One region of the Moritella viscosa genome, then DNA from elsewhere that is predicted to be linked to it. Evidence: predicted binding sites of a transcription regulator. Region 1 holds the regulator's gene; each other region holds the start of a gene.
What was found. The regulator LexA, encoded in region 1, represses DNA repair genes until DNA is damaged. The targets are predictions, from matches to a motif close to TACTGTATNNNNATACAGTA.
Positions count from the first base shown of each region.

Region 2: dinB (DNA polymerase IV) is a predicted target of LexA. The motif match lies at 3,503-3,522, and genes of this name have one in related genera.
Region 3: ruvC (crossover junction endodeoxyribonuclease RuvC) is a predicted target of LexA. The motif match lies at 6,912-6,931, and genes of this name have one in related genera.

Region 1 covers NZ_FPLG01000097.1:90,104-101,353, reverse strand. Annotated here, with positions in the region: gene BT797_RS14680 (CheR family methyltransferase) at 1-406, opposite strand, end outside; gene BT797_RS14675 (chemotaxis protein CheW) at 406-942, opposite strand; gene BT797_RS14670 (chemotaxis protein CheA) at 958-3,009, opposite strand; gene BT797_RS14665 (response regulator) at 3,012-3,374, opposite strand; gene BT797_RS14660 (STAS domain-containing protein) at 3,384-3,671, opposite strand; gene lexA (transcriptional repressor LexA) at 3,937-4,560, opposite strand; gene plsB (glycerol-3-phosphate 1-O-acyltransferase PlsB) at 4,758-7,193, shown strand; gene ubiA (4-hydroxybenzoate octaprenyltransferase) at 7,311-8,171, opposite strand; gene BT797_RS14640 (chorismate--pyruvate lyase family protein) at 8,190-8,822, opposite strand; gene BT797_RS14635 (flagellar basal body-associated FliL family protein) at 8,961-9,359, shown strand; gene hldE (bifunctional D-glycero-beta-D-manno-heptose-7-phosphate kinase/D-glycero-beta-D-manno-heptose 1-phosphate adenylyltransferase HldE) at 9,448-10,869, opposite strand; gene glpG (rhomboid family intramembrane serine protease GlpG) at 10,887-11,250, opposite strand, start outside.
Region 2 covers NZ_FPLG01000008.1:66,362-77,611, reverse strand. Annotated here, with positions in the region: gene cysD (sulfate adenylyltransferase subunit CysD) at 1-707, opposite strand, end outside; gene lplA (lipoate--protein ligase) at 856-1,872, opposite strand; gene BT797_RS01675 (TehB family protein) at 2,053-2,391, shown strand; gene dinB (DNA polymerase IV) at 2,418-3,470, opposite strand; gene nqrM ((Na+)-NQR maturation NqrM) at 3,731-3,955, opposite strand; gene BT797_RS01660 (FAD:protein FMN transferase) at 3,964-4,953, opposite strand; gene nqrF (NADH:ubiquinone reductase (Na(+)-transporting) subunit F) at 4,999-6,219, opposite strand; gene nqrE (NADH:ubiquinone reductase (Na(+)-transporting) subunit E) at 6,268-6,876, opposite strand; gene BT797_RS01645 (NADH:ubiquinone reductase (Na(+)-transporting) subunit D) at 6,880-7,509, opposite strand; gene BT797_RS01640 (Na(+)-translocating NADH-quinone reductase subunit C) at 7,502-8,275, opposite strand; gene BT797_RS01635 (NADH:ubiquinone reductase (Na(+)-transporting) subunit B) at 8,268-9,476, opposite strand; gene BT797_RS01630 (Na(+)-translocating NADH-quinone reductase subunit A) at 9,479-10,819, opposite strand; gene BT797_RS01625 (BolA family protein) at 11,234-11,250, opposite strand, start outside.
Region 3 covers NZ_FPLG01000101.1:78,247-89,496, forward strand. Annotated here, with positions in the region: gene fruA (PTS fructose transporter subunit IIBC) at 1-1,311, shown strand, start outside; gene BT797_RS15645 (phosphate-starvation-inducible protein PsiE) at 1,469-1,882, shown strand; gene BT797_RS15650 (M15 family metallopeptidase) at 1,920-2,837, opposite strand; gene BT797_RS15655 (hypothetical protein) at 3,023-3,331, shown strand; gene BT797_RS15660 (ribonuclease H family protein) at 3,435-4,229, opposite strand; gene BT797_RS15665 (alpha/beta fold hydrolase) at 4,345-5,148, opposite strand; gene BT797_RS15670 (DUF2750 domain-containing protein) at 5,500-5,892, opposite strand; gene BT797_RS15675 (cytochrome b562) at 5,968-6,375, opposite strand; gene BT797_RS15680 (glutaredoxin family protein) at 6,466-6,693, opposite strand; gene ruvC (crossover junction endodeoxyribonuclease RuvC) at 6,951-7,472, shown strand; gene ruvA (Holliday junction branch migration protein RuvA) at 7,574-8,194, shown strand; gene ruvB (Holliday junction branch migration DNA helicase RuvB) at 8,212-9,219, shown strand; gene ybgC (tol-pal system-associated acyl-CoA thioesterase) at 9,360-9,779, shown strand; gene tolQ (protein TolQ) at 9,766-10,458, shown strand; gene tolR (protein TolR) at 10,462-10,887, shown strand; gene tolA (cell envelope integrity protein TolA) at 10,953-11,250, shown strand, end outside.

The DNA.
Region 1 (11,250 bases):
TGGCGATTGAATATGGCTCTTGGCCTGTCGAACATCCTGCAGACCATATTCTAAGTTTTTTGTTTGCGTTGTGCCGTTTACAGTCAGGTAACGCTACTTGCTGTAAAAAGTCAAAATGATGCTTCTCACGAAAGAAAGCGGTTAAATTTGTCGTGATCGCATTAATAAACTCACTCTGTTCCCCACTGCAGCTATCTTGCAATAACTGACAATAAGCAGAAAAACTATTTAGCCTGAGATACCGAATCCTTTTCATTACCCGACCATAAAGCATATCTCGCTTGGACTCACCAAGTACAATACCGCACTGATGAAGAGCAAGCTGGGCTAAATACTTAAATTCCGCATCCTGCATGCTCATAATACTAAATGGATAGCGATGAGTATCAGCACAAAACTGCGGCATTAGTCATTCGTTGCCATAGGTTGTTGCGTTTTATGCTCATTAATTTGTTCAATATTTTGGAATTGATTCAGGTCTAATAACAAACTGGAGCTTAATAACACCACCATTTTATCGCGAATTGATACAAGTCCTCGAATCACTCTTGGTCCAGTATCCAAACCTAATTGTGGTGGTAAATTTATATCACTATGTGCAATCGTATGTACATCAGAGACAGCATCGACAACCAACCCCATTGTTTTTGATTTATCTTCTACTAATACTTTAACGACAATAACAACTGTCGTAGTGATGTATTTAATATTATTAAAACCAAACTTTTGTCGTAAATCTACGATAGGAACGATAGTGCCACGTAAATTAATCACCCCTTTCACATACTGCGGCATATTGGGGATCTCGGTACAAGGTTCCCAACCACGGATCTCTTGTACATCTAATATTTCGACGCCATATTCTTCATCTGCCATTATGAATGTCAAAAATTGAGAGGATTGTTCACCTGTGTCAATGTCCGCCAGCATACTGTATTCCATATCCATATCTCCTATTTAAGCAGCAACATGTGCCCGCAGGCCTTGTATTTGGCGTCGTTCATTCGTGACTTTTTTAACCATATCAGCAATATCTAAAATTAAAGCAACCGTTCCGTTACCTAAAATAGTAGCGCCGGATACACAGCTCACTTTCATAAAATTGTCTTCTAAATTTTTAATCACCACTTGCTGTTGCGCTGCCAAATCATCAACTAATAAACCATATTTATTATTGCCATGTTCAACAACAACTAATAGTCCATCGGTAATACACCCTAAGCTAGTTTCATGGTTTAGTACTTGGTAAAGTCGAATAATAGGAATAAATTCATCGCGTAATTTAAAGACCTCAGTTTGGTCCGCCAACTTAGTCACCATGCCATCTTTCAGTTGCAGTGACTCAATAATTGACATAATAGGTAAGATATACGTTTTATTACCTATTTCTATTAATTGACCATCCATAATAGAGAGCGTTAATGGTAAGCAAATCGAAAATAGACAGCCCTCTCCATCATGAGACTCAACTTTAATATCACCACCAAGCGATTCAATATTTTTCTTCACCACGTCCATGCCGACACCACGACCAGAAATGTCGCTGATCGTTTCGATGGTTGAAAATCCTGGCATAAAAATTAACTCATCAATCTGACTATGACTATAATGCTGATCTTGATTAGTAATGCCTTTTTCAATCGCTTTGGCATGGATTTTCGATCTGTTTAACCCTCGACCATCATCGCGGATCTCAATAATAATTTCGCCACCTTGATGAAATGCTGTGATCCCCAGACAAGCAACGTCACTTTTACCGGCACATTTACGTTCTTCGATGGTTTCAATGCCATGATCTAAAGCGTTACGAACGAGATGTATAATTGGATCAGTAAGTTTTTCAAGCATAATTTTATCTAGCTCCGTCTCTTCACCTTGCATCCTAAGCAGTACGTTTTTACCTAATTTCTCACTTAGATCTCTTACCATTCTAGGTATACGATTAAGGGCAAATTGGATCGGCAGCATTCTAATTTTCATCACACTATCTTGCATCTCACGGGTATGTTGAGATAACTGAACAAGGCCTTTTTTTAATTCTGGTAGTTTCTCAGCAGAAAAATTATGACCAAGCTCACTAAGCATCGCTTGAGTGATCACGAGTTCACCAACCATGTTAATTAACGCATCAACTTTATCAATTGATACCCGAATTGAATTTCTTTCAGTCGAGGGTTTATTTGTTATTGTTTTCGATACAACTTGGGTTATTTCGGGGTCAGCCAAACAATAATCTGTATTAAGACATTCAGCCTTGGAGTGAGGGAGAGTATTGGAATGTATAATGGTAATTTTTGAGTCATCTTCAACCCACTCAAATGCTTCTTTTATTTGCGACTCACTGATGTCGCTAATTAATTCTAGTTCCCAGCTAACATAAATATCTTCTGGTAATAACGCCTGCCATAATGGGAGTTCGGTAATCTTAGGGGTTACTTTTAACTCACCCATATCCTGTAATTCAGCAAAGATTAAACGAGGCTCATTGCCTTGCTTTAAAATATCCTGGCCCGGAATAAAGTTAATTAACCAAAAGCTATAATCTCGTGCACTAACAGCCAACTTAGCAGACTCAGTAACAGGCCTTTCATTATCATTCGATAATGCTTGTTGATTTATATCTAATTGTAACAATTGGTTATATTTACATTTAATCTCTTCTGCACTATTAGGGATTGATTCTGAATCACAGGCTAATAGTTGGATCCACTCTCTTAAACAATCAACAGTTTGTAAAAACAGACTAATATGCCTGTCAATAAGGACTAATTTTCCTGCACGCAAATCATCAAGTAATGTTTCTGCGACATGGGTAAATTCAGTGAGTTCATTAAAACCAAATGTGCCCGCCCCTCCTTTGATGGAATGAGCGACTCGAAAAATAGTATTAATGACTTCGCTATCAACTGAGCCAGGAGATAACTTTAGCAGTTCGGCTTCCATCACCTCTAACCCTTCGACACATTCTTCAATAAATACATTCTGGAATTGTTTAAGATCGATATCCATTCTTACCCCAATACTTTTTGCACGGTAGCAATGAGTTTTTCAGGGTTAAAGGGTTTCACTATCCAACCTGTCGCGCCAGCAGATTTACCATCCATCTTTTTGTCACTGCCCGATTCGGTGGTTAACATTAAGATAGGGGTAAATTTATAAGTTTGTTCATTACGTAGTTGCCTAATTAAGCTAATTCCGTCCATACGAGGCATATTGATATCAGAAATTATAAGATCAAAGTGTCCCGTTTTAGCTTTTTCTAATCCATCCACACCATCAACAGCGGCATCCACATGATAACCAGCCTGTTTTAGGGTGAATTGAACCATTTCACGAATGGATACCGAGTCATCGACAGCTAATATTCGTTTCATTAGAACACCTCATACTGATACGTAATTAAAATAAGATTCAAACCCCAGCGCTTTAACAACGGTAATAAATTTATCGGACGGTGATAGAAAGACAAGGGTCGTGTTATGTTTCATTAAATGCTGAGCATAAGCATAAAAAAGCTGGCAAGAGGAACTGTCTATATGAGTAACATTACGCGCATCAAGTACTTGAGAGTGAATGTTAAGAGGAAGCTTATCGAGTGTAGCTTTGAGGTCCGTGATCGATGCAATATCAATCTTCTCACCTAAATCCACGGCAATAGAGTGCTGTTCCATAATAACGAGTCCTATATTTACGCTAACGTATCATCAAACAAACTTAATTGTTTTTCTAACCAATCATGAGTATAGAAAAGGATTAAATAAATAAGCAGAAGATGATCAGAACTGTGATGTTAAAGCAAGATTTGAAAATTATGTCTAAATTTCAATATGGTGATCGGGTAAAGAAGGATAGATAGATAGATAGATAGATAGATAGATAGTCAATAATAGGGTTATTAACTATCTATCTTCAAGTACGATGGGTAATAAGGTGTGATTACATCCAATCGGTATTACGAATAATGCCGACTGCGACACCTTCAATATCAAAACTTTGGAAATTTAAATCAACACGAATTGTGCTCATTTCGTCATTTTCAGGATGCAGTAAAATTTCATTGTCCTGCTGTTCAAAACGCTTAACAGTAACTTCATCGTCAACACGTGCAACAACAACTTGGCCTTTACTGATATTTTTAGTTTTATGTACAGCTAATAAATCGCCATCCATAATCCCTATATTACGCATACTTTCACCACGTACACGCAGTAAAAAATCTGCCGTTGGCGTAAACATTGAAGGGTCAACATTATAGTGTGCTTCAATATGTTCTTGCGCTAAAATTGGCTCACCGGCGGCAACCTGCCCAATTAAAGGTAAACCACTGTCATTACTGGCTTCGTCAGCATCAACCAACAAACGAATACCGCGAGAAGTACCCGCAAGAATTTCGATATGGCCCTTTCGTGCTAATGCCTTTAAATGCTCTTCTGCAGCATTAGGTGAACGGAAACCAAGTTCCTTAGCAATTTCAGCTCGGGTAGGTGGCATACCAGTATTTTTAATATGTTGTTTAACTAATTCAAATACTTCTGCTTGTCTTTGTGTCAATGCTTTCATCATGAACCCTAACTGGTTTTATATACAGTTTCTTGTAATTATATACAGTATTATCAAGTTTGCAATATAAGCCTTGGGTATATCTGGATAATAATGAATTAATCGTTTGCTGGCGCTGAAACACAGATTTATGGCTACACATCTGATATTATTGAAGTAAGCACTCTCGCACTTTAAATAACAGAATGATAACACCTATGCAACAAACACCGTCAATGTTAAGTCGAAGTTTCGTTAACGGCTTAGTTAAATCTCAGTACGTACCAGATAACCCCGTTGATGCGTTAAATCTAGATTTAGCACGTCCTATTGTTTACGCTTTAAAAACTAAATCGATGACCGATCTCGTTGCATTACAACGAGCTTGTAAAGAGCTAGGGTTGCCCGATCCGCTAACACCAATCAAAGTTAACGGGGTCATTATTCCCAGTTATGTTTGCTTAGATAACCCAGCGCCACTCTTCGGCCGAGTAAAAGATACCGACGTATTTTTTGACGAATTTCAACAGCTATTACGTTTACACAAAGATGATAAAGCCCTTGATATTCAGTTAATGCCAGTGGCATTGTTCTGGGGACGCGCACCCGGTAAAGAAGGTCAAATACCACTACTGTCATTAGCAAACAGTATTTCACCAAGCCGTTTACGTAAAACAATCATTGTGGGTCTTAATCGCAAAGATAACTTAGTCCGTTTTAATAAACCTGTATCACTACGTTTCATGGCCGATCAGCATGGCACTGATGAAAAACTGGCGCAAAAATTAATTCGTGTCGCCAAAATCCACTTCAGTCGTCAGAAATTAGCAGCCTCAGGTCCTAAACTACCGAATCGCTATCAACTATTTGAGCAACTGCTACGTAATCCAGAAGTTAAAAAAGCCATCCAAATTGAAATCGCAGAACATAATATTTCAGCGAAAAAGGCGGAGAAACGTGCCAATGATTATATTGATGAAATTGTCAGTGATTTTTCTTATAAACTAGTCAAAAACACCAGTAATTTTCTGGGCTGGTTATGGAATAAAATCTACAGTGGGATCAAGGTAAATAACGCAGAACAAGTGCGTAAACTTGCTGCTGATGGCCATGAAATTGTCTTTATGCCTTGTCATCGTAGCCACATGGATTACTTACTTATTTCTTATGTGATTTACAATGAAGGTTTGATCCCTCCACACATTGCCGCTGGTATTAATCTTAACTTCTTCCCTGCAGGCCCTATGTTCCGTCGTGGTGGTGCATTCTTTTTACGCCGGACGTTTAAAGGCAATAAACTTTACGCAACTATCTTTAGAGAATATCTAAGTTTGTTATTCTCGAAAGGCTATTCTGTTGAGTTCTTTACCGAAGGTGGCCGCAGCCGTACAGGACGCTTATTACCGCCAAAAACAGGTATGCTTAACATGACCTTACAAGCGATGTTAAGAGAGCAAAGCCGACCAATTACGTTAGTGCCGGTATATCTAGGCTACGATCATGTAATGGAAGTAAGCACCTACGTAAAAGAATTATCCGGGGCTAACAAAAAGAAAGAAAGTCTATTCCAAGTATTTGGGATCGCCAAAAAGCTTAAAAATTACGGCCAAGCATTTGTTAACTTTGGTGAACCGATCAACCTTAACCAATATTTAAATAAGCACGTTGAAAACTGGCGTGATGACATGAATATGCCGGTTGAAGAACAGCCTGAATGGTTAAATCAAACAACACGTGACCTTGCAAATCAGGTGATGGTGAATATCAATAGTGCCGCTGCGGTAAATGCCTTAACTATTTGCGCATTGATTCTACACGCAGCCCCACATAAAGCTTTAAGCCGAGAAATTTTAGTTCAACAAATTGATAGTTACTTAAAACTACTGCGTAATAACCCGTATAGTGAATTCAGTACCTTGCCTGAAAACAGTGCAGAAGAAATCGTAGATCAAGCAATCTCACTGAAAAAGTTCACCGTACGTGAAGATAGCTTAGGACAAATGCTATCGATGTCATACGAGCAAGCCGTACTATTAACCTTCTACCGTAACAATATTTTGCACCTGTTTGCACTGCCGTCATTAATTGCAGCAATTGTGACTGAAAAGCCACAGACAAACGTAGATGAAATTAACGCTAAAGTTCGTCAGCTTTACCCGTTAATTAAAGCGGAATTATACTTGAAATATTCAGACCATGAATTAGATGATTGTATCACTGATACGTTAATTGAGATGCAGACACAGGGGTTAATCGTCAATAGTGACAGTGTCATTATACCGGTTAACGAACACTTAATGTCACTGAGACTACTTGCTGCAAGCATCCAAGAAACACTACAACGTTATGCGATTGTACTGACCGTATTAGAGCATAACCAAGTCATTGAAAAGAGCCAGCTCGAAGATCGTAGTCAGTTAATTGCCGAACGTTTATCATCGCTAAACGGTGTGAGTGCGCCAGAATTTTTTGATAAGAAAGTGCTCGCTATCTTTATTAATAAACTCCAAGAACTGCACTATTTATCAGATGCAGGCACTGCCACAGCCGATAAAATTAGCCAGTTAGCGAATATAGTCAGAAGCTTAACCACGCTTGAAGTGAAGCAAACAATCTCGGATGTAATGCTTAGTCAACAATCTAACGATACCTAACTAAGCTTCATCGGTGAGGATATTTAGTTAGATTAACGATAGATCCTCAGCATTACATATCGCGAATAATAAAAAAGGAGCTTAGGCTCCTTTTTTATTATGTTACGTACATAAACCCTACAAGTAACTTAAAAATAGACTCGCAAAAATAATCATACCGACATAATTATTATGTAAAAACGCTTTAAAACAAGAATCTCTATCACGATCTACGATCAACTTTTGTTGATAAACAAACAAGCCTGCAACGAGTATTAATCCCACAAAGTATACCGCCGGTAATACTAATAACCAGCCAAGTATGCCAAGGCATAATAATGATGACAATTGTAATAACCCTACGATCAATTTATCTTTTTTACCAAATAAAATCGCGGTAGATTTAATGCCAATTTTTAAATCATCATCTCGGTCAACCATGGCATATAAGGTATCGTAAGCAACAGTCCATAAAATATTTGCCACAAATAATAACCATGCATAACTCGGTACAGTATCTAGTTGCGCCGCAAAACCCATCGGAATAGCCCAACCAAATGCCATACCTAATACAACTTGAGGTAGATGGGTATAACGCTTCATAAATGGATAGCACGCGGCAAGGCCTACCCCCACAAACGATAATAGAATCGTCAATGTATTCATGGTTAACACAAGTAAAAAAGCCAGCAAGGTTAAGCAAAAGAAAAATATCAACGCTGCACGGCTTGATATACGCCCAGAAGCAAGCGGCCTATTTTCAGTGCGTTTTACATGACCATCAACATGCCGATCAGCAAAATCATTAATGACACACCCCGCCGCACGCATTAAAATAACCCCCAATGTAAACACGAAGAGCACATCTAACTTAGGGAGCCCTTCAGCTGCAATCCACAGCGCCCACAGCGTTGGCCACAATAACAGCAAGGTACCAATAGGCTTATCCATACGAGTAAGCTGTATGTAATCTTTCATTTTTGATGTCATGAACGACATAGAGTTAACGTCCTTTTATTATTTATACGCTAAGGCATCAGGTAAAAACACTTCAGAAACAAGTAATGACTGCCCACCTAATAGAAAACACGAACGACGCCCGAATAACGATGTTTTAGGAGCAGATGAAAACAGATGAGACAATGAATATACTTTACTGTGTGAATGAAATTCAGCTATTTCAATTTCACTACGTTGCATATCTGGTGCGCTAAACAATACGCTACCTAATGAACGATTCCCTAACTGCTCCAGTTCACCACCTGGTGCAGTTAGCGTATTTAACGGGATAACGCTACGCGCAAAGACCCAAGGTACGCCATCAAGTTTTAATAGTACTTCACGAACAAAACCTAAGTTATCTGTTAGGTTTAATCTAATCTTTTCATCGTCGGATAATTGATAATGGCCTTCAGCTAATATTTCAACCGTAAATGTCTGACAATGTTGCTTCAATCTAGCAGTTAATGACCCCGTATCAACGAGCCAATCATAAAGATTCGCAGATAGTTTTTCTTCTAATATAGTTGGCCACAACCACTTCGAATCACAGCCAATAGGATAGTTTAGTAATGTCTGCTCACTCGTTTGTGTATTTTTTATATTGTCTGACATATTATAAATTACTTTTTCAACAACGAAATCAGGCATAATTATCTGCTATTCAGACCAAGATTGTAAGCAAGGACACAAGTTGTTAACTGATTTATTTAATTAATCATTTGAAAGTGAGTATACTGACCCACAACGACCCTATTTTCACGCCCCATTTAACTAAGGATACGGTAAATGAAAAAATTATTCTGGCTCTTGTGTATGATCACGGCCTCACTATCTTCCACTGCCGTATCTGCTAACGATAAACCTGTGTATATTTATTTCGGCCTAGAGCCCGATATTATTACAAACTATATCAGTGAAACAAACAAAATTGGTTTCATCAGCGTCTCTATAGAATTTATGCTGGCAGATAAAAAAAAATTAACTGTGATTGAAAAACATGAGCCCTTGATCAGAGATAAAATAATTTCATTATTAGGTCAGCAATCACCACAACATTTACGCTCTCTCACAGGCCGAGAAGAGGTCAGAAAAATGATCCAAAATGAAGTGAACAGCTTACTAAAACAAGAAAGTGGTGAAGCCGTTATTGAGAACCTATTATTTACCAAATATATATTAATGTAATCAAAAAAGGAGTAAGCCGCCAAGCCTACTCCTTTATCAATTTACATCACGAATACAATCAGCTAGTCACCCATGTATTTAAATAGCATTAACTTTTAATCGCATTAATGATCGCAGTCGTAGAGCAACCATCTTCGAATTGTAAGATATTAACTTTGCCACCATTCGCCAGCACTTGTTTATGCCCAGCGATCTCTTCCACTTTGTAATCACCACCTTTAACTAATACATCAGGTAGCAATTCAGAGATTAAACGCTCTGGTGTTTCTTCAACAAACTCTACAACCCAATCAACGGCACCTAAGGCAGCAAGAACTGTCATACGGCGGTCACAAGTATTGATCGGACGACCAGATCCTTTTAAGCCACGTACAGAAGCATCAGAATTAACCGCCAAAATTAAACGTTGCCCCAGTTTACGTGCCGAATTTAAATAAGACACGTGACCCGCATGCAGAATATCAAAACAACCATTAGTCATGACAATCTCTTCGCCACGTAACTTAGCTGATTTAACCGCAATTTTTAACTGTTCTTCGCTTAATACGCCAAACCCACTTTCATGAGAGCCGTAAACAGAGTTAGCTAATTCAATCGGACTTACCGTCGAAGTACCAATTTTAGCAACGACAACGCTTGCCCCCGCATTTGCTAATGCGCAAGCTTCTTCGAGTGATGTACCCGCAGATACAGCCGCCGCTAATACTGAAATAACAGTATCGCCAGCACCTGTCACGTCATACACTTCTTGCGCTAATGCAGGAAGGTGAAATTCATCTTGCTCAGCTCGAATTAAGGTCATGCCTTTTTCACTACGCGTAACTAATAACGCTTCGAGATCATATTCAGTAATTAATTTTCGGCCTTTATCAACAAGGTCTTGTTCATTCTTACAGTATCCAACAACCGCTTCAAATTCCGATAAATTTGGCGTTAACAAGGTCGCACCACGGTATTTTTCAAAATCACAGCCTTTTGGATCAACAAAAACTTTAACGCCTTGTTGCTTTGCTGCTTGGATCATTTGTTGCACTTCAACCAAGGCACCTTTGTTATAGTCCGATACGATCATGACTGAATAATCCGAAAAATTATCAATCGTTTTGGCGACTAAAGGTTGGGTATCGACTGCCGCAACTGATTCTTCAAAATCTAATCTAATCACTTGCTGACCACGGCTTAATACACGTAATTTAGTGATCGTTGGATAATCATCTAATTGCAAAAAATCACAAATAACATCAACAGCATTCATTTTCCCGCATAGCGCTTGTGCAGCTTCATCATTACCCGTTAAGCCTAAAAGTTTTGCACTAGCGCCTAAAGCCGCAAGGTTAAGCGCAACGTTAGCGGCACCACCAGGGCGATCTTCAACATTATTCACTTTAACAATAGGGACTGGCGCCTCGGGAGAAATACGACTCGAATCGCCCGTCCAATAACGATCTAACATTACATCGCCAACGACTAATATTTTTGCATTGTTAAAGTCAGGTAAAATGATTTCCATTATTCTCTCGATAATTTCTAATTAGAAGATTTAAATTTATGGTCTAAAAATGCTTGGCCACAACCAACCATTAAACCAAGTACATGTGCAGCGTTAGCAACATTAAAACCAAATATTGGGAAAAAGCCGAGCACAAGCCAAACCAGCATAAAACCAACATAAGGCTTGGGTAAACTAATACCCTGTGTTGGCGCTAACCAACCAGTCCACCAAATATAACCGACCAAGGCATAAACCACACCCGATAAACCACCAAAGTTAGGTCCTGCTAATAAAAACTGACCGATATTGGGTATTAACGCAGCAACTAAAAACAACAGTAATAATTTTTTACTGCCCAGCTTATTTTCAATTTGGCCACCAAGATACCACCACCATAAT
Region 2 (11,250 bases), on a different contig from region 1:
CCTGCTTGTAACTTCATGCGATCATCATCAACCATGATCAACGCACCGTCTCGTTCAACAACAGGACGTTTAGCAGCAAGGTAAAGTGGCACAATCTCAATTTGTTCTTGGTAGATATATTGCCAAATATCCAGTTCGGTCCAGTTCGATAATGGGAAAACACGTATGCTTTCACCTTTGTTCACTTGACCGTTGTAAGTGCGCCACAACTCTGGACGTTGGTTTTTCGGGTCCCAACGATGGTTCTTATCACGGAATGAATAGACACGTTCTTTAGCACGCGATTTTTCTTCATCACGTCGTGCGCCACCAAATGCCGCATCAAAACCATATTTGTCCAGTGCCTGTTTAAGACCTTGTGTTTTCATAATATCGGTATGTTTCGAGCTGCCATGATCAAATGGACTACAGCCCATTGCGATCCCTTCTGGGTTTTGGTGTACTAACAGATCAAAACCGTATTTCTCAACCGTCTTGTCACGAAATTCAATCATTTCGCGAAACTTCCAGTTAGTATCAACATGCAACAATGGAAATGGGATCTTACCTGGGTAAAAAGCCTTACGAGCCAGGTGCAGCATCACTGACGAGTCTTTACCGATTGAATACATCATTACCGGATTATCAAACTCTGCCGCAACTTCCCTGATTATGTGGATACTTTCAGCTTCCAGCTGTTTAAGGTGGGTCAACCTCTGTTGATTCATCTTCTACTCCATCAGACCAAATTGGATAATTTCATATCGTTTGAATCAATATAGCGCCTTTACTTATAACCGCCAAAGAACATAAACTGATTCTTAATAACTTTTAGGAATATAGGAATAGAAGAATGGGTTGATAGATTCCTTTAAATTAAGCTATTGCGAAAGTGAGCCACTCTTGTAGTTCCCTTAGTTCAATAACGTTTTCAGGGAACTGTACAGTAATTTCATCGATACAATTAGCGACTGAATTTGGTGTATATGCGAGGCCTGTTAATTGCCTTGATAAGGCTTCCAATGGTGTAGGGTCTAAACTGTCGGTAAATATTTGAGTATCCCAGATGTGCGTTTTTCTTACATCAAAGTGGATTTCAACCCCCCCCCATGTAAAACGTTCATCCAAAGAGTGAGTAAAATTGGATGTGCTTCCAAAATTCCAATCCCAGCTTCTTTGCTGGCTATATTTTTCTTTGAATCCTGGTAAATCGGGAATGATATCAGGTGAAATATATTCGATTGCTACAGTATCTCTAAAATATGCATAAAATTCCTGAGTGATAGCTTCACATACCATATTATGATTAATACTTGGATTAATATCGCAAAGGTTGACTACCCGAGATCTAACCGAAGTAATACCTTTGGCTTTTAATTTTTTAGGATCGGGACACAGGTAATTTTCCAATCGAGTCAGATTAGCATTAAGTAATAGTGTTCCGTGGTGAAAACCACGATCTAATGTTTCACGATATGCAGAACCAGAAAACTTACGATCACCATCAGATACAGCAACAACCAAGTCATTGCGGCCAGTTGCCTTACCGTTGATACCCAATTTTTTGAGTGCATTCAGTACAATTTTGGTTGATACCGCCTTATTATACTCCGGCTTACCAGCCATAAAGGTAAAGTTAGTATTACCTAAATCATGAAAAACGGCACCTCCTCCACTTTGGCGACGAGCCAGCTTTATACTATCTTGCTCCATCTTTCGCGTATTGCATTCCTTCCATGGATTCTGAGCGCGGCCAATGACAATCGTATCAGCATTACGCCATAAGAATAATATGCGCTGATTTGCGGACATAGAGCGGAAGATAGTCTCTTCAACAGCCAGATTAAACCACGGGCAGGTAGACGTAGAAAACAGGACACGAATTTTTGGCATAAATATTATCCGATTAATTGAAATGATATGCGGAACTATAACACGCACACCAAATGCAAATGAGAATTACTATTGATTAATAGGTTGGGATATGGTATCTTAAATGTAACTTTGTTATTCAGGTCAGTAAAAAAGATTTATTCATCTTAATATACCAGTGTATTACTGGGGAGGTTTACAATGGGCCATCAACGAATTCCTGCTAATTGGACTGTACAGCGTTCAACTCCGTTTTTTACAAAAGAGAACGTACCTTCAGCACTACTCTCGCATCACAATACTGCTGAGGGAGTATTTGGTCAGCTATGTGTAATGGAAGGAACGGTAACCTATTATGGCTTTGCCAATGAATATTCCAACGAGCCAGAGATTAAAGTTGTTGTCAATGCAGGTCAATTTGCTACCAGCCCGCCTGAATATTGGCATCGTATCGAAATCACAGATGATGCGCAATTCAATATTAATTTTTGGTCTGAGGCCAACAAGAAAGATCAGCCACTATTTAGCGCAAGAAAATAAGTTTATTATTTAAAATAAATATACGTTTAAAACAGCAAGTTATATTGCTCGCTATCATTATCACCAGCAAGACCAACATATAAACCAATTAAACGAATGCTACGTTGTTCTTGCTTTCTCAGTGCTTGTGAAAACAAGTCAGTAAATAGGTGTTCATCAAGCGTGGTAATACTTTGCTCTGCACTGGTCAGAGTAAAATCATTAAACTTAAGCTTAACCCCTTGCTTAGTGATCCGCATGTCAGGAGAAGCTTTTTCTAGGCGTTGCAGCAAGGTTTGATATAGTTGAGGAAATAACACCATGCACTGTTCTAGCGTGACAATATCTTCAGGTAAAGTTATCTCAACGCCCACTGATTTACGATGTCGTTCATTGCAAACAGGGCGATTATCAATCCCCTGACAGCGTTCTAATAAACTATGACCTAACTTGCCAAAGCTATCAATAATATCCTCTGGTGGAAACTTAAGAACATCAGAACACGTATACAAACCGACGCGATTGAGCTTTTGCCAAGTGACTTTACCCACGCCAGGGATCTTATTTAGAGATAGGTCTGCCACAAAGGATTTTACTTGCGATGGCGAGATCACGAACAGTCCGTTAGGTTTATTGATATCTGATGCTACTTTTGCCAGAAATTTAACTGGTGCCACCCCAGCGGACGCAGTAAGCGCCAACTCACTTTCGATAGTTTGACGAATGTCTTCGGCAATTAACGTCGCACTGCCAGAAAATAATTTGCAATTAGAGACATCTAAATAGGCTTCATCTAGCGATAAAGGTTCGATCAAATCTGTATAGCGAGAAAATATTTCATGGAGCTGGGCTGAGACTTCTTTATATACCTGCATACGTGACGGTACTAATGTTAGATCGGGACAGAGCTGCATTGCTTTATAAGAAGACATCGCAGAGCGCACCCCATATTGGCGGGCGATATAATTACACGTTGCTATCACGCCACGACGATCACTCATACCACCAATCGCAATAGGAATATCTTTGTAAGCTGGATTATCACGTATTTCTACATTGGCGAAATATGCGTCCATATCTATATGAATTATTTTTTTCATGACCTTAACTAAATGTTAATCAGCATAAATATCACTGTATAAAAGACCAGTTAATTATAAATAAAATTAGGGCTGAGAACAAATAATTAAATCAGAAATAGCAGGTGATTAAGATGAAATAATTACATCAAATAATTGCGTCTTTAGGAGGGTATTAAACAAGAAAAGTAATGTTGATGCTTTAGAGATTTGAATCAAATGATTAGAAGAAAAAGCTATAAAGTACATATTGCACTTTATAGCTAGGTGCTTGGCATAAACTAGATGATACGATTTTCGTTTAACATCATTTGTTTAGCTTCTTCTTTTGCCATTTTAGCTTTACGCTTATCACATGGATCGGGGCAATCACACGCCTTCTCCATACCTAAGTTACTAATACCGCCACAGCTACCTGTGATCGATTTCTTTTGCACGATATAGCCAATCGACATACCAGCAATAACTAACGCAAACATAATAAATGTCGCAGCAAAATAAGCCATATTAGCCTCTACTTTAAATAAGGTTCGAACTGTTTGGTATACACTTCATTATAACCTGAATCTGACTTTGAGATCATCAATACAGCTAAACCTTGCTGTTTCGCAAACTCAAGACCATCTTTCTCACCCATCACCATTAACGCTGTGGCGAAGGCATCAGCTGTCATTGATGAAGTATGGATAACAGTCACAGAAACCAGCTTATGTTTAATTGGTTTACCGCTTGCAGGATCAATAGTGTGCGCAAAACGCTCACCATCAAGCTCGTAATAATTACGGTAATCACCCGATGTTGCAATTGCATTGTTCCCAACCGCAATCACTTCTTGCACACTTTGATTATCCGCTGTCGGCTTCTCAATCGCAACTTGCCAATCAATACCACGTGCATTAACACCATTAATACGCAGTTCACCGCCCACTTCAACTAAGTAGTTTTCAATCCCTAGTGAAGCAAAGTAATCCGCGATAACATCAACGCCATAACCCTTAGCAATCGAAGACAAATCAACATATAAGCCATCAATATCTTTGCTTAATGTGGTTTCTGTAGCAGATAAGTGCTCAATACCAATACGTTGTTTGACATCATTCAACTCTTGCTCTGATGGTATTTTTTCCGGTTTATTATCCGGCCCAAATCCCCACAGATTAACTAACGGACCAACAGTTACATCTAGTGCCCCATTAGTCAGAACATTTAAACGAAGAGCTTCTAGCACAACTATTGCCGTATCACGTGATACTTCAAAACCAGTAACCGCTACGCTTTGATTAAAGCGTGACAACTCTGAATTAGGACGATAAGTCGACATCTGATCGTTAACTAATTCTAAACGTTTATCAATCTCGACTTGAATATCTTGCTTATCTTGTTCAGACAGTGGGAAACCCACGACTTTCATGTGATAAGTTGTACCCATAGTAGGACCAGAAAAAAGTACTTCTTCTGTACTTTTTTGTTCACTACAACCAAGAATGAAAATGGCTAGCCCCATCAGAACTAGCCATCGATACATCGATTTGAATTGAATCAAAAACTATTAACCAAAATCATCAAGTAAGATGTTTTCATCTTCAACACCAAGATCTTTCAGCATACCGATAACAGCAGCATTCATCATTGGTGGACCACACATGTAGTACTCACAATCTTCTGGTGCTTCGTGATCTGCGAGATAATTCTCAAGGATCACGTTATGGATGAAGCCAGTGTAACCTTCCCAGTTATCTTCTGGTTGTGGATCACTTAATGCGACATGCCATTCAAAGTTTTCGTTTTCTTTAGCAAGCATATCGAAATCTTCAACATAGAACATTTCACGCTTAGAACGCGCACCATACCAGAATGAAACTTTACGATCTGTATTCAGACGGTTAAGTTGATCAAAGATGTGTGAACGCATAGGCGCCATACCAGCACCACCACCAACAAATACCATTTCATTGTCAGTTTCTTTTGCAAAGAACTCACCAAATGGACCTGAGATAGTGACTTTGTCGCCTTCTTTTAGGCTCCAAATGTATGATGACATTTTACCTGCTGGTAAAGAAAGATTACGTGGCGGTGGCGTAGCGATACGCACGTTCAACATAATGATACCCGCTTCATCTGGGCAGTTAGCCATAGAATAAGCACGGATCGTTTCTTCATCAACTTTAGACTCGATGTCAAAGAAGCCAAAGTGCTTCCAGTCACCACGATATTCTTCAGGAATATCATAATCTGAATATTTAACATGGTGAGCAGGCGCTTCAATTTGGATATAACCACCGGCACGGAAAGGAACCACTTCGCCGTTTGGAATAGCCATTTTAAGCTCTTTAATGAATGTTGCTTTGTTATCGTTAGAAATAACTTCACATTCCCATTTCTTCACACCAAAAATTTCTTCAGGTAGTTCGATGTCCATGTCAACTTTTACGCTAACTTGACATGCTAAACGGTCGCCTTCACGAGCTTCACCTTTAGAGATATGATCAAGTTCAGTTGGAAGAATATCACCACCACCTGATTTAACTTTCACACGACATTGACCACATGTGCCACCACCGCCACAAGCTGATGATACAAAAATACCACTACCTGCAAGTGCTCCGAGTAATTTTCCACCCGCTCCAGCTACCACTGATTTTTCAGCGTCGCCGTTAATACTAATTGTAATATCACCTTCACTTACCAATTTAGACTTAGCAAACAGAATAACTGTTACTAGTGCTAAAACGATAATAGTGAACATGACTACGCCGAGAATGATTTCCATCGACTTATCCTTTGCTCTTGAAACATGCTGACCGAAGCCAGCTGTTTATTATAACTGAATACCAGAAAATGACATGAAACCTAGCGCCATAAGACCCGCTGTAATAAAGGTAATACCTAAACCACGTAGCCCATCTGGCACATCTGAATATTTCATTTTCTCACGAATACCGGCCATCGCAACGATAGCTAACATCCAACCTAGACCACTACCAAAACCATATACTACTGATTCTGTAAAGTTGTAGTCACGTTGTACCATGAAAGATACACCACCGAAAATTGCACAGTTTACTGTGATCAACGGTAGGAAAATACCCAGTGCGTTATATAGAGCTGGTAAGAACTTGTCTAACACCATCTCTAAGATTTGTACTAGCGCAGCAATAACACCAATGAACGTAATGAAACCTAAGAAGCTTAAATCAGCTTCTGGGAAACCAGCCCATGCAAGTGCACCTGGTGCAAGTACGCCACTATAGATAACTTGGTTAACAGGGATTGAAATGGTAAGTACAGCTGTTACTGCAACACCAAGACCGATCGCTGTTGTCACTTTCTTAGATACCGCAAGGAATGTACACATGCCTAAGAAGAATGATAATGCTAAGTTTTCAATGAAAATAGCACGTACGAATAAACTAATATAATGTTCCATCGTTTACCCCTTTGGCTCAACTTGCTCTGGTTTCCACGTACGTAGAGCCCAAATCAATAAACCAATGATGAAGAATGCACTTGGCGGAAGTAGTAATAGACCATTTGATTGGTACCAACCACCGTTTTGGATTAGTGGTAAGATTTCAATACCAAACCAAGTGCCTGAACCAAAGATTTCACGTACTGTCGCAACAGCAAGTAAGATTGCACCGTAACCTAAACCGTTACCGATACCGTCTAAGAAACTTGGAATTGGCTTGCTCTTCATTGCGTATGCTTCAGCACGACCCATTACAATACAGTTTGTAATGATCAGACCAACGAATACCGAAAGCTCTTTTGATAACTGGAACGCTACCGCTTTAAGTACCTGGTCAACAACGATTACAAGTGATGCAATGATAGCCATTTGCACAATAATACGCACACTGTTAGGAATAACATTACGTACTAATGAGATAAAGAAACTTGAGAAGGCAGTTACTAGCATTACCGCGATTGTCATTACAAACGCTGTTTCCATCTTAGTTGTTACAGCCAGAGCAGAACAAACACCTAGGATTTGTAATGCAATAGGGTTGTTAGTAACAATAGGGGAAGTAACTACTTCTCTTAAGTCAGACTTAGCCATTGTTTAAGCCTCCGTTTTGCAATTTCTTCAAGAAAGGACCAAAACCGCTGTCACCAATCCAGAACTGGAATGTATTTTCAACACCTTGGCTAGTTAGCGTCGCGCCAGATAGACCATCAATACCTGAAGGAGTCTTATCTTGACCGCCACCTTTCACGATACGGATTGCAACATCACCATTCGCATCGAATAGTTGTTTGCCTTTCCATTTAGCTGTCCACAGTGGGTTTAACACTTCACCACCTAGACCCGGAGTTTCACCTTGGTCATAGTACTGAATGCGTTTCACTGTTTTGCCATCTTTGTCGATTGCAACGAATGCATACATCGTTGACCATAGGCCACGACCGTATACAGGCAGAACGTAAGATTCAACGTTACCTTGTGCATCTTTTACAAGATAAACATCAGCAACATTTGAACGACGTTTGATACCAGCAACATCTTTACCTGTTAGGTCGGTACTTTTCGTTAGATCTTTTACGTTTTTAAGTTGATCAAATGTCGCTGCATTTTCTTCAACATACTCACCCGTACTTAAATCAACAAATTTAGCTTCAACAAATTTAGCGTAAATTTCGCCAACGTTCGCATTTGCTTCTAACTTGCCAGCAACAGAAAGTAGGTTAGTTTGCTTATCCAATGCTTTGTTAGCATTTTGAGCATCACGTAAGCCTACAGCTGCACCAGATACGATGATTGAACATACTAAACACAGCGCCGCAACGACGGTGATAGTTTTCAGTGGAGTTTCTTTACTAGCCATTGCGTGCAAGTCTCCGTTTAATGTTAGCTTGAACAACAAAGTGATCAAATAGAGGTGCGAATAAGTTAGCAAATAAGATTGCTAGCATCATACCTTCTGGGAATGCAGGATTAACTACACGAATCAGTACAACCATTAAGCCGATAAGGATACCGTAAGCCCATTTACCGTTATCAGTAAATGATGCTGATACAGGATCAGTCGCCATGAACATCATACCGAATGCGAAACCACCCAGTACTAAATGCCAGTAGAATGGTACTTCGAACATTGGATTAGTGTCAGAACCAATCATGTTGAATAGTAAGCTTGTCGCTACCATACCAATCATTACACCAGCAACAATTCTCCACGATGCGATACGAGCAAACAATAAAACACCGCCGCCTAATAGGATTAGTAATGTAGATACTTCACCCGTAGAACCTTGCATGTTACCAATGAATGCATCCGCCCAAGTTAGTGAACTTGTTAGACCGTCAAGACCGCCAGCAGCTGCAGAGCTTAGCGCTGTAGCACCAGAGAAACCATCAACAGCAGTCCAAACAGCATCACCTGAAATGTCAGATGGGTATGCGAAGAATAAGAACGCACGACCTGCTAATGCAGGATTTAAGAAGTTCTTACCTGTACCACCGAATACTTCTTTCGCGATTACAACACCGAAAGTAATACCGATAGCCGCTTGCCATAATGGAATGTTAGCAGGCAGGATAAGTGCAAATAGAATAGATGTTACGAAGAAACCTTCATTTACTTCATGCTTACGCACTGCTGCAAATAAAACTTCCCAGAAACCGCCCACTATAAACACTGTCGCGTAAATAGGGAGGAAATATACTGCACCGTACACCATGTTTGCAAAGATGCCAGCACCCTCACCCATAGTAACGCCAAGCGCACTAAGTAGTGCAACGTGCCAATCGTCAAATGCAATACCAGCACCTGTTGCGATAGCCGTATTTGCTTGAGCACCAATGTTATACATACCCCAGAAAATCATTGGGAAAGTACACATCCACACCATAATCATGATACGTTTTAAATCAATGTTATCACGTACGTGTGTTTTACCTTTTGTCACAAAACCAGGTGTAAATAGGCCTGTTGCAATTGCTTCATACAGGGCAAACCACTTCTCGTGTTTACCACCTGGTTCGAAGTGATGTTCAATCTCTTCGATATAATTCTTAAGACCCATGCTTAACCTTCCTTCTCAATTGTCGTTAGACAATTACGTAGAATTGGACCAAAGTCGTACTTACCAGGGCAAGAGAAAGTACATAACGCTAAATCTTCTTCGTCTAATTCAAGACAACCTAACGTAACCGCTTCATCAGTATCACCTGTTACTAGTGAACGCAGTAACATCGTTGGTAAGATATCTAATGGCATAACACGCTCATAGTTACCAATTGGCATCATTGCACGATCACTACCGCCAGTGGTTGTAGTAAAGTTGAATTGACGTGCACGATTGAATGCAGAAGTAAATACGTTAGCGACAGAGAATTTGTCACTACCAGGTTTCATGTACCCGATGAACTCTTTCTCACGGCCTTCAGCTAATACACTGATTTGGCTGTGGTAGCGGCCAAGATAAGCATGTACACCTTCAGACTTAACACCAGATAATACAGAACCAGAAATAACGCGGTTTTCACCAGCATTAAGTTCACTTGCAGTTAATTCTGTAATTGATGCGCCTAAACGAGTGGTAATCAAACGTGGTTTTTTCACAGCAGGGCCTGCGAGTGAAATAACACGATCTGTATGTAATTCACCAGTAGTGAATAATTTACCAAAAGCGATAACATCTTGATAGCCAATAGACCAAACAGTACGGTTTGTACCAGCTGATTCTAATAAATGGATATGTGTACCAGCAAGACCAGCAGGATGAGGACCAGCAAATGCTTGCTCTTCAACATTTGATGCTGCTGATTTAGGTAATGTACCTTCCGCTTTACAAACGTAAACTTTACCGCTTGTTAAAAGTGAAATAACATTTAAACCATCAACAAATGCATCGCTGTTTTGATTGATAATTAATGCAGCATCTGCAGCTAATGGATTAGTATCCATAGCTGTAACGAAAATTGCTGATGCATTACTATCAATTGCAGGAACACGGCTAAATGGACGAGTGCGTAATGCAGTCCATAAACCTGAGTCTACAAGATTGTTAACCACTACATCGCGGTCAAGATTAGCAATCTCAGTTGATTTGAACTGAGCGAATTTCTCACTCTCATCACCGTCAACGTCAATCACTACCGATTGTAAGACCCGCTTAGCGCCACGGTTAACTTCAGCAATTGTTCCTGCAGCGAAGGCTGTATATTTTACGCCAGGTGTCTTTTTGTCTTCAAAAAGAACCTGACCTTTCTTAACACGATCACCAACTTTAATACTCATTGTTGGGCGCATTCCAATATACTCTTCACCTAGAACAGCAACTCGTTTGATAGCTGGGCCATCATGAATCACTTGCTCAGGTTTACCTGCGATAGGTAGATCCAGTCCTTTTTTTATCGTAATCATACTCACATGCACTACTTTTTTTAGGAAGATAAAGAACACTTTTATCAACAAAAAACGGCACGCCTAAAACAACCCACAAGTAGGTACTCATAAGGCGGTACATCTTAGTTAACAAAAAATTTTGGCTTATTCTAGCACTAATTTAATATTATTGCTCGCACTTCATCATGTAACGAGTACTTATAAAGCAAATTTATTAAAACGTAAAAAAATCATAAATAAACAATTAAAAACAAAAGCTTAAGATGTATGAAAATATATAAATCAGTTAATAAAGTAAAAAAAAATATTTTATTAAACTCATTTTAATCATATTTAATGATAGATCGATTAATTGAAAAAACAGCCTCGAGAATTAACATTAACTCACAGTCTGTAACATATAATTAATCATTTATTTAAATTTACGTATAATTAACCTAAACAATCTG
Region 3 (11,250 bases), on a different contig from region 1:
GCGTTAGAACAAGAAGGCAAACGTCTAGGGCATACGATTAAAGTTGAAACACGTGGTTCTGTTGGTGCTAAAAATCAACTGAGCAGTACTGAGATTACTGCTGCGGATATCGTTATTATTGCTGCAGATATTGATATCGACTTGGCCCGTTTTGATGGTAAAAAAGTGTATAAAACCAGTACAGGTTTAGCATTGAAGAAAACCACCCAAACAATGGATAATGCGTTTAATGACGCACAAGTATATCGTCACGGCAAGTCGGCAGAAAATGAACAAGCCAACACCGAAAAAACAGGTGTTTATAAACACTTAATGACAGGTGTTTCACACATGCTGCCGTTAGTTGTTGCTGGTGGTTTGGCCATCGCGTTGTCATTTGTGTTTGGTATCGAAGCATTTAAAGAAGAGGGGACATTAGCGGCCGCGTTAATGACGATTGGCGGTGGTTCGGCTTTTGCGCTTATGATCCCAGTACTTGCGGGCTTTATTGCGTTTTCTATTGCGGATCGCCCGGGCCTTGCGCCAGGTTTGATTGGCGGTATGTTAGCAAGTTCAACGGGCGCTGGCTTCTTAGGTGGTATTGTTGCAGGTTTCCTTGCTGGTTATACCGCTAAGTTAATCGCAGAAAAGGTACAGCTGCCACAATCAATGGAAGCACTTAAACCTATCCTAATTATTCCGTTAGCAGCGTCGTTGATCACTGGTTTAGTGATGATTTATGTTGTTGGTGGTCCGGTTTCTGCGGCGATGAATGCATTAACTGAATTCTTGAATAATATGGGGTCGGCTAACGCGGTGCTGTTGGGGATTATACTTGGCGGCATGATGTGCTTCGACCTTGGTGGTCCAGTAAACAAAACAGCCTATACCTTTGGTGTTGGTTTATTAGCATCACAAACCTATGCGCCGATGGCTGCTGTGATGGCAGCGGGCATGGTGCCTGCGTTAGGTATGGGTCTAGCGACGTTTCTTGCAAAGCGTAAATTCAATAACAGTGAGCAGGAAGCGGGTAAAGCATCATTTGTCTTAGGCTTATGCTTTATTTCTGAAGGTGCGATTCCGTTTGCGGCGCGCGATCCAATGCGTGTTATCCCTAGCTGTATTGCTGGTGGTGCATTAACGGGGGCATTGTCTATGTTGTTTGGCGCTGAGTTAATGGCACCACATGGCGGTCTATTTGTTCTGTTAATACCAAACGCGATTACACCTGTATTTATGTATTTAGTCGCGATCGTTGCAGGTACACTGGTGACGGGGATCAGCTATGCGATGCTCAAAAAGTCAGATAACACTGAAACTGCGATAGCATAATTTACTTGTCTTTATGTTAATTTAAAGCCAGTTTAAGTTGATGCTTAAGCTGGCTTTTTTGCATAAACGATAGAGACATATGATTTATCTGTAATAGCGAGTATATTAGTGGCGAATGTTTACACCCAGTATTAGTGCATTTAGACACGGAGTTAATATGCCATCACATTTACCAAAAAAATTTAGTCACGTATTTTTAAAAATGTTTAGTTATATCGAAGCTGTGTTGCTTGTTTTAATTACTATGGCGACAATTTACGCGATGGCAAATGACTTCTTTCATGTTTATGAAGAACAAACGGTAAAATTAACAGATATCTTGTTAATGTTTATCTACCTAGAAGTACTCGCCATGATCCAGCAATTTGTTGTTAATGGTAAGATCCCTGTTCGTTATCCTATCTATATCGCAATCATGGCCATTGCCCGTTATATTACGCTAGGAATGAAAGAACTACAGAGTGTGGATGTTGTTTGGTTATCGGTTGCTGCATTAGTATTAGCTTTATCGACCGTTATTATCCGTGCAGGCCACTTCTATTGGCCTTATAAAGCATTAGGTGACGAATAACAACAGCCTTAGTAAGGGACTTAATTTTTTGTACTGTTTAATCTTTTACACAAATAGTAGACGTTTGTAGTGGCTGTTGTATTGCCGCTATTACTTTCTTTGGTGACCGATTAAAGGTTTTACTGAGAGATTCACTATTTAGCTTGGTTTCTAAATAATGTACATAGTCGTTCACTTTATGCTGCGTATAAGCTTTAGGGTAACTCGCCTTACATGATTGATACCACTGTACATAATTATCAAAGAACTGACTGGCATTATCCGCTGGCATTACCGACATCAAGTTGGCCATATTACGGCTGACTTGAAAATGCTGGTAGTCAATTGGTGTATTCCAAAAGCCACCCCAATATAAAAATCCATTATCAGCAAAGGTTGTGATCACATCTTCAGCAAAGCCTTGGCGCTCATCTTTACCGTATCTAAACTTCATTCTGTTAGCGTATTTAGATCCATCTACTGGCTTGAAGCTTGCGCTACCTTGCTCACCAAATTCAACGAATGGATTTTGTTTTGGGTTAATATCAATAGCTAAACCATAAGCATGAACTGATAGTGAACGCTTACCTGCGATAGGGCGATAATTAAATGCAGAAGTGTTATTGTCTGCCATTGATAGGTTATCATTACCTTGATAGTGGTGGATTGGCTGTGCTTTATTGATGGGAAATTTCAATTCATATAAACGTTCAAAGATCGTTGCTACGTAAGGTGATACTGCATCCATGACGATAATCGAACCGTTATTGTGCTGTTTACCCTGAAAGTCAATATAATCGAATTGGACTTGTCTTAAACGCTCACACTGCACAGGTGCTGCTGAGGACATAACGCCCGCATCTATCATTGCGTGGCAGTCTTTGCCTGAAATCTCCGTTATATTTGCAGCCGAAACAGGCAACAATGAATTACAGATTAGCGCTGGGATTAATGTTTTAAACCAATATGTTGACATATTATTCCATTCATTTGACCATGTTTTAATCATCTTAACGTGCAACTGATAAATGTAAATACGTTGCTATGTAATTCACAAATAATTATTTTGTGCTGTGTGTTCTGTCGCGATTTATCTTAATTTTGTCAGCTATAATGGTGAGGAAATATTGACGCATATATTTATCAACATAAGGAAGTTTGATGCATAAAATAATAGCAATAGCATTGTTTGCAGGTCTACTCACGGGCTGTGAAACGTCATCTCAGGTTTATAATATGGCGCAACAAGGCGCTGATGCTTTTTCGTGTACCGAAATCAGTAAAGCATTTTCAGCTTATGAAGCGGATCGGCAGTCTGCATCGGCGCTAACGGTTCTTGCTCCGCTTATTTCTGCAGATATTGGATCTATGACTCAAAGTGCAGCTACAACGACAGATACTTATTATACCCAAGCTAAATCGAGTGCGAATATGGCGCTAATGCTGAAAGGTTGTGCGCCTATTATGTAATGGATAGTACAACATTGTTATTTGAGATGTGAGAAATAAGCTGAGGCAGTATCATTAGCTTATTTCTCTATATTAGATAAGGCGTAAATGTCGGTTAGGGTTACTAGCCTGATGGCATTGCAAGAATTTCGGCAATGTTAATACTCGTCGTATATTGCACCAACTTAGGTTCTTGTTGGCTACGTGCTAATACTGCCATACGATCTGATAGTTCGTTACCTTCGATATTTGCATGGCCTTTAACATGGGAAATAATTAAATTGGATTTTAATTGTTCGTACAAACTGAAGCATTGTTGAATAATAGCCAAATTTTTAATTTCTTCATTCTTACCACGCTTCCAGCCTTTATTTTTCCAACCTTTTGCCCACTTAGTGATGCAATCAATAGAGTATCTCGAGTCAGATAATACTTGTACCGTTTTACCTTGTTCTATGTGTGAGACTGCAAAGCGGAAGGCGACTAATAAACCATTTAATTCTGCAGAGTTATTCGTCCCGTTAGCTTCGTATAAGCCATACCATAATTGTGTGAGCTTATCTTTTTCATAAACGGCCATTCCGGTACCCGATTTTCCAGGATTCGGAGAGCAAGCACCATCACAATAAATATTGAGATCTGCAACTTGTGGCGGGGTGGATAGAATTGACTTAGATGCACCAGCAGGACGTGTTGCTTTTGGTTTAACACCTGAACCTGTCGTACCTTCTTTTGCTAATGAGCGTTTCATTAATGCGCGAGTATAGGTTGAGGCGAATGCTTGGTCAGCTTCTTCTTTTGATGGGAAACCCATATATTGCGCATCACTGCGGCCATCAATCTGTGCTTTAGTTTCAGACCAGTTATCAAATATCCCAGTCTTCACACCTTTCCATACTACGTAATGTTTTTTACTCATAACTTAATTTAATACTCTTAAAGTTTAATGCCTAAATAATAAATGTCTTAAGCCAAATTACCAACTATAACCATAGCCTTGTACATAATTTATGCGGTATCAAGCGGACTATTTATTATATTTTTTCATTGTCGATAAATGTTTTAATCAAGCGTACGACCAAGTCGGGTTGTTCATTAGTGACCCCATGACCTGTATTTGGAATGACAACAAGTGGTGCTTGTATTTTTTTACTCAAGTAAATACCGTGTTCTACAGGAAAGACACGATCTTTCTCACCCCAAATAAGTAATGTTGGTGTTGATGATGCTGGAGCCTCGAGTAAGGCATCTCGATCGGCTGGTAATGATTGAATCATGGCTGTTTTTTGTTTATGCCAAGTTGCAAAATAAGCTTGATAAATTTGATCTGCAATAAAACCTGGCATTATTTTAGGTTTGGCAAAAATACCATCAAATAAACGACGTAATTCATCGCTATTCTTTGGAATAAAGAAGTCCTCTGGGTTATCGACTGCAAAACGTTTGTTTAATGCGACAAGAGCATCATCACTGAAGTAAGGACCTGGACTGGCGATGATAATGGCTTTATTAATTTGACTACTTTGAGTGTTATTGAGCATATTGAAGGTGATAAACCCACCATAAGAAATACTGGCGATATTGATATTATCAAGCTGTAATTGGTTGACTAACTGCCATATCGCTTGTGTTTCTGTTGTTAGGTTGGCTTTACCTGCGCTAAAAGAGTCACCAAACCAAGCGAGGTCTGGTGCGATAACATCATAATCTTTACTGAGTGCCAGCATTTCTTTGTTCCATGTCGTGATGGCGTTACCACCAAATCCATGAAGCAGTAATAGTGGCTGTCCTTCTCCACCACGCCAATAACTCAGTGAGCCACCTTCTTCTAAACTCATCTGGTGCTGCTCAAAACCCTCGGATTTTAAGTTATCTTCATCTGTGTGGATTTTCCATCGAACAATCGAACAACCCGTTAATAATGAAAAACATATATAAATAATAAATAACTTTAGCTTGTTGGAAATCATATCGTTTGCCGATTGTTGAGAGAATATAAAACAATACCTTAGATTGGTGGTAAATAAAATAACATTAATTTAACTTGGTGCTCTCGAAAAGAATATTATTTAAGTGGTCGGTATGAGGGAGTAAACGGCGGCTTATAATAAATGAAGAGGAGAAATGAAAAAGCGTGTCAGTCATTTTATGTTGGCATGCTTTCTCATAAACGGTTATTTATTTGGCGATTAGCGTTTTTTCTTCGCTTGTTTTTGTAAAGCGATATCAAATTCGTCAGGGAACATGATAAGCCCTTCATCTTCAAGGTTTGGAAAAATAACCAGTGCTAAATCATCATCCATTAAGCCAGATGTCCAGCGGCTCTGCCATTTTGCTAACGATATAGATTCTGTTTTACAGTGTTTCCATTCGCCAGTCGCCCAAGATTGTGCAAATTCAGCGTTAGGCCATACTGGTACACAATCTTCATCTTCATTGTTTAGCATTACGCAGCCATGCTCATCCGTTAGGATCCAGATCTGACGTTCGGTAGTGACTTCTTTTAATAAATAGCTAAGGCGCTTTTCCGCATCATAAGCTTGAATTGTCGCGATTAGGTTATTATCGAGAGTCTTTGGCATTTAATCTGTTCCTACATTTTATTAATATATTGTTATATGGCCGGGTATTAACTTATATTCATCAAAATCGGTGTGTTAACCGAAAATAAGCTGCCAAACGCTAGGTTTACTTTTCTTATGGTATTCTTTTCTTAAGCTATCAACATCTTTTAATTTGCTTTTCGCAACAGCGAGATTTTCATCTGTTATATCGGTTTTTTGAATGCTGTTCAGTATTAATTCTACTTTATCTAGACCTTGGTGTGACATTGCTGCACGATCAGGTGAAAAGTTATAGCTTTGCGCTACGGCAAGCATTTTACTCATTTCATCAATGCGCGTATTAAATTCATCCGCTGACGTTGTTTTCATTGCTTGAGTATACGCTAATCTCATTTGTTTCATGGTAACTTTAAGATCGATACTGTCTATTTCAGCACTGCTGACCAATGTAGAAAACAATAAGCTGATAATAAGGCCTAGCTGAATAAAACGATTCTTCATGATTTATATCCATAAGTAATGATTAAATGCTGTTGTTAATAACACCTAGAGTACATAGCGAGAGTAATAACAGTCTGGTTTGTATGGGGGTTAACCGCGATACATATTTTCGAATGATTTGATTGAGAAACCACGCAGTATTTGGTCCCCAATCTTAAGTGTTGGAACACCACGACCACCAATAGCGGCTAATTCTTTACTGCCACGTGGTTCATTTACGCTGCATAAACGGTAAGGTATTTTCTTTTCATCTAGGTAGCGCTTTGCCGTATCGCAATTTGGACACTTTTTCTGTGTATATAATACGACTCTTTTCATTTTAGCCCCACAAGTTTGATTGTAAAAAGGCGCATTATAACAAGCTAACACTGATTCACAATGTATCAATATGGCCAAATGATTTGAAATACACTTCTTTACAAAATGATGGAATAATAAGGCAAAGACGTGTGGTTTTAGTTGTTTAATTTATATGCGTTATTTTAATGGTATATGGATAAGGTACAGGGTTTAGGTTTCAAGCTTATGTACAGGTATACTGTAATTATAAACATGATAATTGAAGATAATAAAGTATGAGTATTATTCTTGGCATTGATCCGGGCTCCCGGATAACTGGATACGGTGTGATTCAGCATATACACGGTAGGTTCCAATATTTAGGCAGTGGTTGTATTCGTACATCAGGGGATACATTACCTGAGCGATTAAAGCAAATACATGCGGGAGTCAGTGAAATTATCATTCAATTTCAACCAGATAAGTTTGCTATTGAAGATGTCTTTATGGGCAAAAATGCGGCGTCTGCATTAAAGCTGGGCCAAGCCCGCGGTGCTGCTATTGTTGCTGCTGTGTCAAATGACTTAGAAGTAGGAGAATATACAGCCCGTCAGATCAAGCAAGCGGTAGTGGGCAACGGTGGTGCTGATAAAGAACAGGTACAGCAAATGGTTGTCAATTTACTTAAATTACCCGGCACGCCGCAAGCCGATGCCGCCGATGGACTTGCCGTTGCATTATGTCATGCCCAGAGTTTACGTACCTTGATTAATATGGCGGGTAAAGTCAAAGGTACAGCACGCGGGCGTTACAATTAACTTATTAAGTGAACCTAAATAATAAATGATCTGGATATTTAACCAGTATTTTATTATCCTTGTGAATATTATATTAGTTTAAAAAATGTTGGAAAATAATTGTGATTGGACGTTTACGTGGCACTCTATTAGAAAAACAACCACCAGAGATTTTACTTGAAGTAAATGGGGTTGGTTATGAAGTTCAACTGCCGATGAGCTGCTTCTATGAGCTTGGCGATGTTGATAACGAAGTGATCGTTTACACTCACTTTATAGTTCGAGAAGATGCACAATTACTTTACGGTTTTAATAATAAAATGGAACGTTTAATGTTCCGAGAGTTAATTAAAGTGAATGGTGTCGGCCCTAAGTTGGCATTAGCTATCTTATCGGGTATGACAGCAAATCAATTTGCACACTGTGTTGAACATGATGATATTAATAGTTTAATTAAATTACCGGGTGTGGGTAAAAAGACCGCAGAACGTTTGTTGGTAGAAATGCGTGACCGTCTTAAAAATTGGGTGACTCAAGACTTATTTACTCCTGAAGCAGATAAAGCACAATTACAAGGCTATGGTAATACGTCATCGAATGCGATTGAAGAAGCGGAAGATGCCTTAGTTGGTTTAGGCTATAAACCTGCGCAAGTCGCGAAGATGATCAAGCAAGTTGCACAACCAAGTATGAGTTGTGAAGAGATTATTCGTCTATCATTACGTGCCACCTTACAGAATTAATTTAGGAACTTACTTTAGTGATTGAAGCTGATCGATTAATTTCTAGCGGTACCATCCGTGAAGAAGAAGTGATAGACCGCGCTATCCGACCAAAGATGTTGTCAGATTACCAAGGTCAGGATCACGTGCGTGATCAAATGGAGATTTTCATTGAAGCGAGTAAACGCCGTGATGATGCCTTGGACCATTTATTAATTTTTGGACCTCCTGGATTAGGTAAAACCACGTTAGCAAATATTGTTGCTAACGAAATGGGGGTGAGTATTAAGACCACCTCTGGACCAGTACTCGAAAAAGCAGGTGATCTTGCTGCATTACTGACTAATTTAGAACCCCATGACGTATTATTTATTGACGAAATTCATCGGCTTAACCCGTCAATTGAAGAGATTTTATATCCAGCAATGGAAGATTACCAATTAGATATTATGATTGGTGAAGGCCCGTCAGCACGTTCGATTAAGCTTGATTTACCCCCATTTACACTCATCGGAGCGACGACTCGAGCGGGTTCATTAACATCACCATTACGTGATCGTTTTGGTATTGTCCAGCGCCTTGAGTTTTATAAGGTTGAAGATTTACAAGATATCGTATTACGCTCGGCCAATTGTTTAGGGCTGAATATGGATAGTGCGGGTGCGTTAGAAATAGCCAGACGTTCACGTGGTACGCCACGTATTGCTAACCGTTTATTACGTCGAGTACGTGATTATGCGGAAGTAAAACATAATGGCGATATTGATGCTGAGATCTCGTCAGCCGCGTTAAGCATGCTTGATGTGGATACCTGCGGGTTTGATTACATGGACCGAAAATTATTAATCGCGATTGTCGATACTTTCTCAGGCGGACCCGTTGGATTAGATAACGTTGCTGCGGCAATTGGTGAGGAACGTGAAACCATCGAAGATGTACTTGAACCGTATCTTATTCAGCAAGGTTTCTTACAGCGTACACCTCGTGGACGAATTGCAACCGCACGTGCTTATCTGCATTTGGGTTTTGATTATCCTGAAAAATAGTCGCTGAAACGTATTCTTCACATTAAATCAATTTCATATCTTATTTTTGTCAGGTATATTATTAAACTTATAACATTCAATCTTAGATTATAGCGTTATAAGTTTAAGTTATAGTGTTTCGAAATGCGGGTTTTATGATAATGCAAAACGATATAGCAGAAAGCATATTCAACGTACGTGTTTATTTTGAGGATACAGATGCTGGTGGTATGGTTTATCACAGTAACTATTTGAATTATGCTGAACGTGCAAGAACTGAAATGCTACGTAACAAGGGCTTCTCACAAGCTCAGTTATTACAACGCGATATTGCATTTGTAGTTCGAAAAATAGACATCGATTATCGCTATCCTGCACACCTTGATGATTTATTAATTATAAAATCACATATTAAGGAACTAAAACGTGCATCTTTGGTCTTTTCTCAGTGTGTCTATCATGAACATGGCAGATTATTGTCTGAATTAACAGTTAAAGTGGCGTGCATTCAATTATCACACAAGAAACCCTGTGCAATGCCTACAGAAATTATAAGGAAACTAACCAGTGGAAGCTGCTGATATTTCATTTTTTGAACTTTTTTGGGAAGCTAGCCTATTGGTAAAAGCAGTGATGTTATTACTGCTTTCCATGTCCGTAGCATCATGGGCTATGATTTTTCATCGCTCAAAAGCATTGACGCAAGCGAACGAAGCGTCGAAACGATTTGAAGATAGGTTTTGGTCTGGTATTGATTTATCAAAATTGTATAAAGAAAGCGAAGCGCGGAAAAATAATATTCAGGGTATGGAGTTAATTTTCCACTCTGGTTTTAAAGAATATGTGCGTATTCATAATACCAATCAAGAAAATGCCGATGCGGTAATGGATGGCAGTTACCGCACGATGCGGGTTGCTTTATCTCGTGAAGTTGACGATCTTGAAGTTAACTTAAATAACCTCGCTACGATCGGTTCAATCAGCCCTTATATCGGTCTGTTTGGTACGGTTTGGGGTATTATGAGTTCATTTATTGCGTTAGGTGCTGTGCAGCAAGCTACATTGGCGATGGTTGCCCCGGGTATTGCTGAAGCGTTAATTGCAACTGCGATGGGGTTGTTCGCCGCGATTCCAGCTGTAATTGCCTATAACCGATTTTCTGATCAAGTGATGAGAATTGAAAATAATTACGCTAATTTTATGGAAGAATTTTCAAGTATTTTACATCGCCAGACCTTGGCTAAAAAAACACAGGATTAAGCGATGCAGCCTTATCAACGTAAGCGCAGACGACCTGTAGCGGAAATTAATGTAGTACCGTATATCGATGTCATGTTGGTGCTACTTATTATTTTTATGGTGACAGCCCCGTTAGTGACTCAAGGTGTGCTTGTGGATTTGCCGCAAGCACAAGCCGAAGCATTATCACAAGACAGTAAACCACCAATTGTCGCTTCTGTTGATAAAGACGGTTTATATTACCTTGATGCGGGGGATGGTGATAAATCACCAATGTCGCCTGATAATTTAGCTACGTTAGTTGCAGCGCACTTAAAATTGCAACCTGACACACCTGTTGTCGTCAAAGGCGATGGCTCTGTGGCGTATGCACAAGTGATCCGTTTAATGGTTGTTTTACAACAGGCTGGCGCCCCTTCTGTTGGATTAATGACAGATCCAGTAGAGTAGCCTAGTTAGAAGTAATTAAAAGTAGTTTAGAGTAGTTAAGAGCTAAGGGTAGGGTATAAATAAAGATGAAGGATAATCAGTCTAAGTACTCTGTGGCTATTATTATTTCGGTCGCACTGCATGTTGTACTTCTCGTGTTACTGGGTCTAAGTGCAACATCGACACCATTAAAGCAACAACCAAAGCCAAAAGTACAGGCTATCCAAGCGGTTGTGGTTAGTGAACAAGCAGTAAAACAGCATGCTGATCGTATTAAACGCGCAGAACAAGATAAACGAAGAAAAGAGCAGCAACGTATACAGCAAGCAGAAGACCGCATTCAAAAACTCAATGAAGAGCGTCGACAAAAAGAAGCTGCAATTG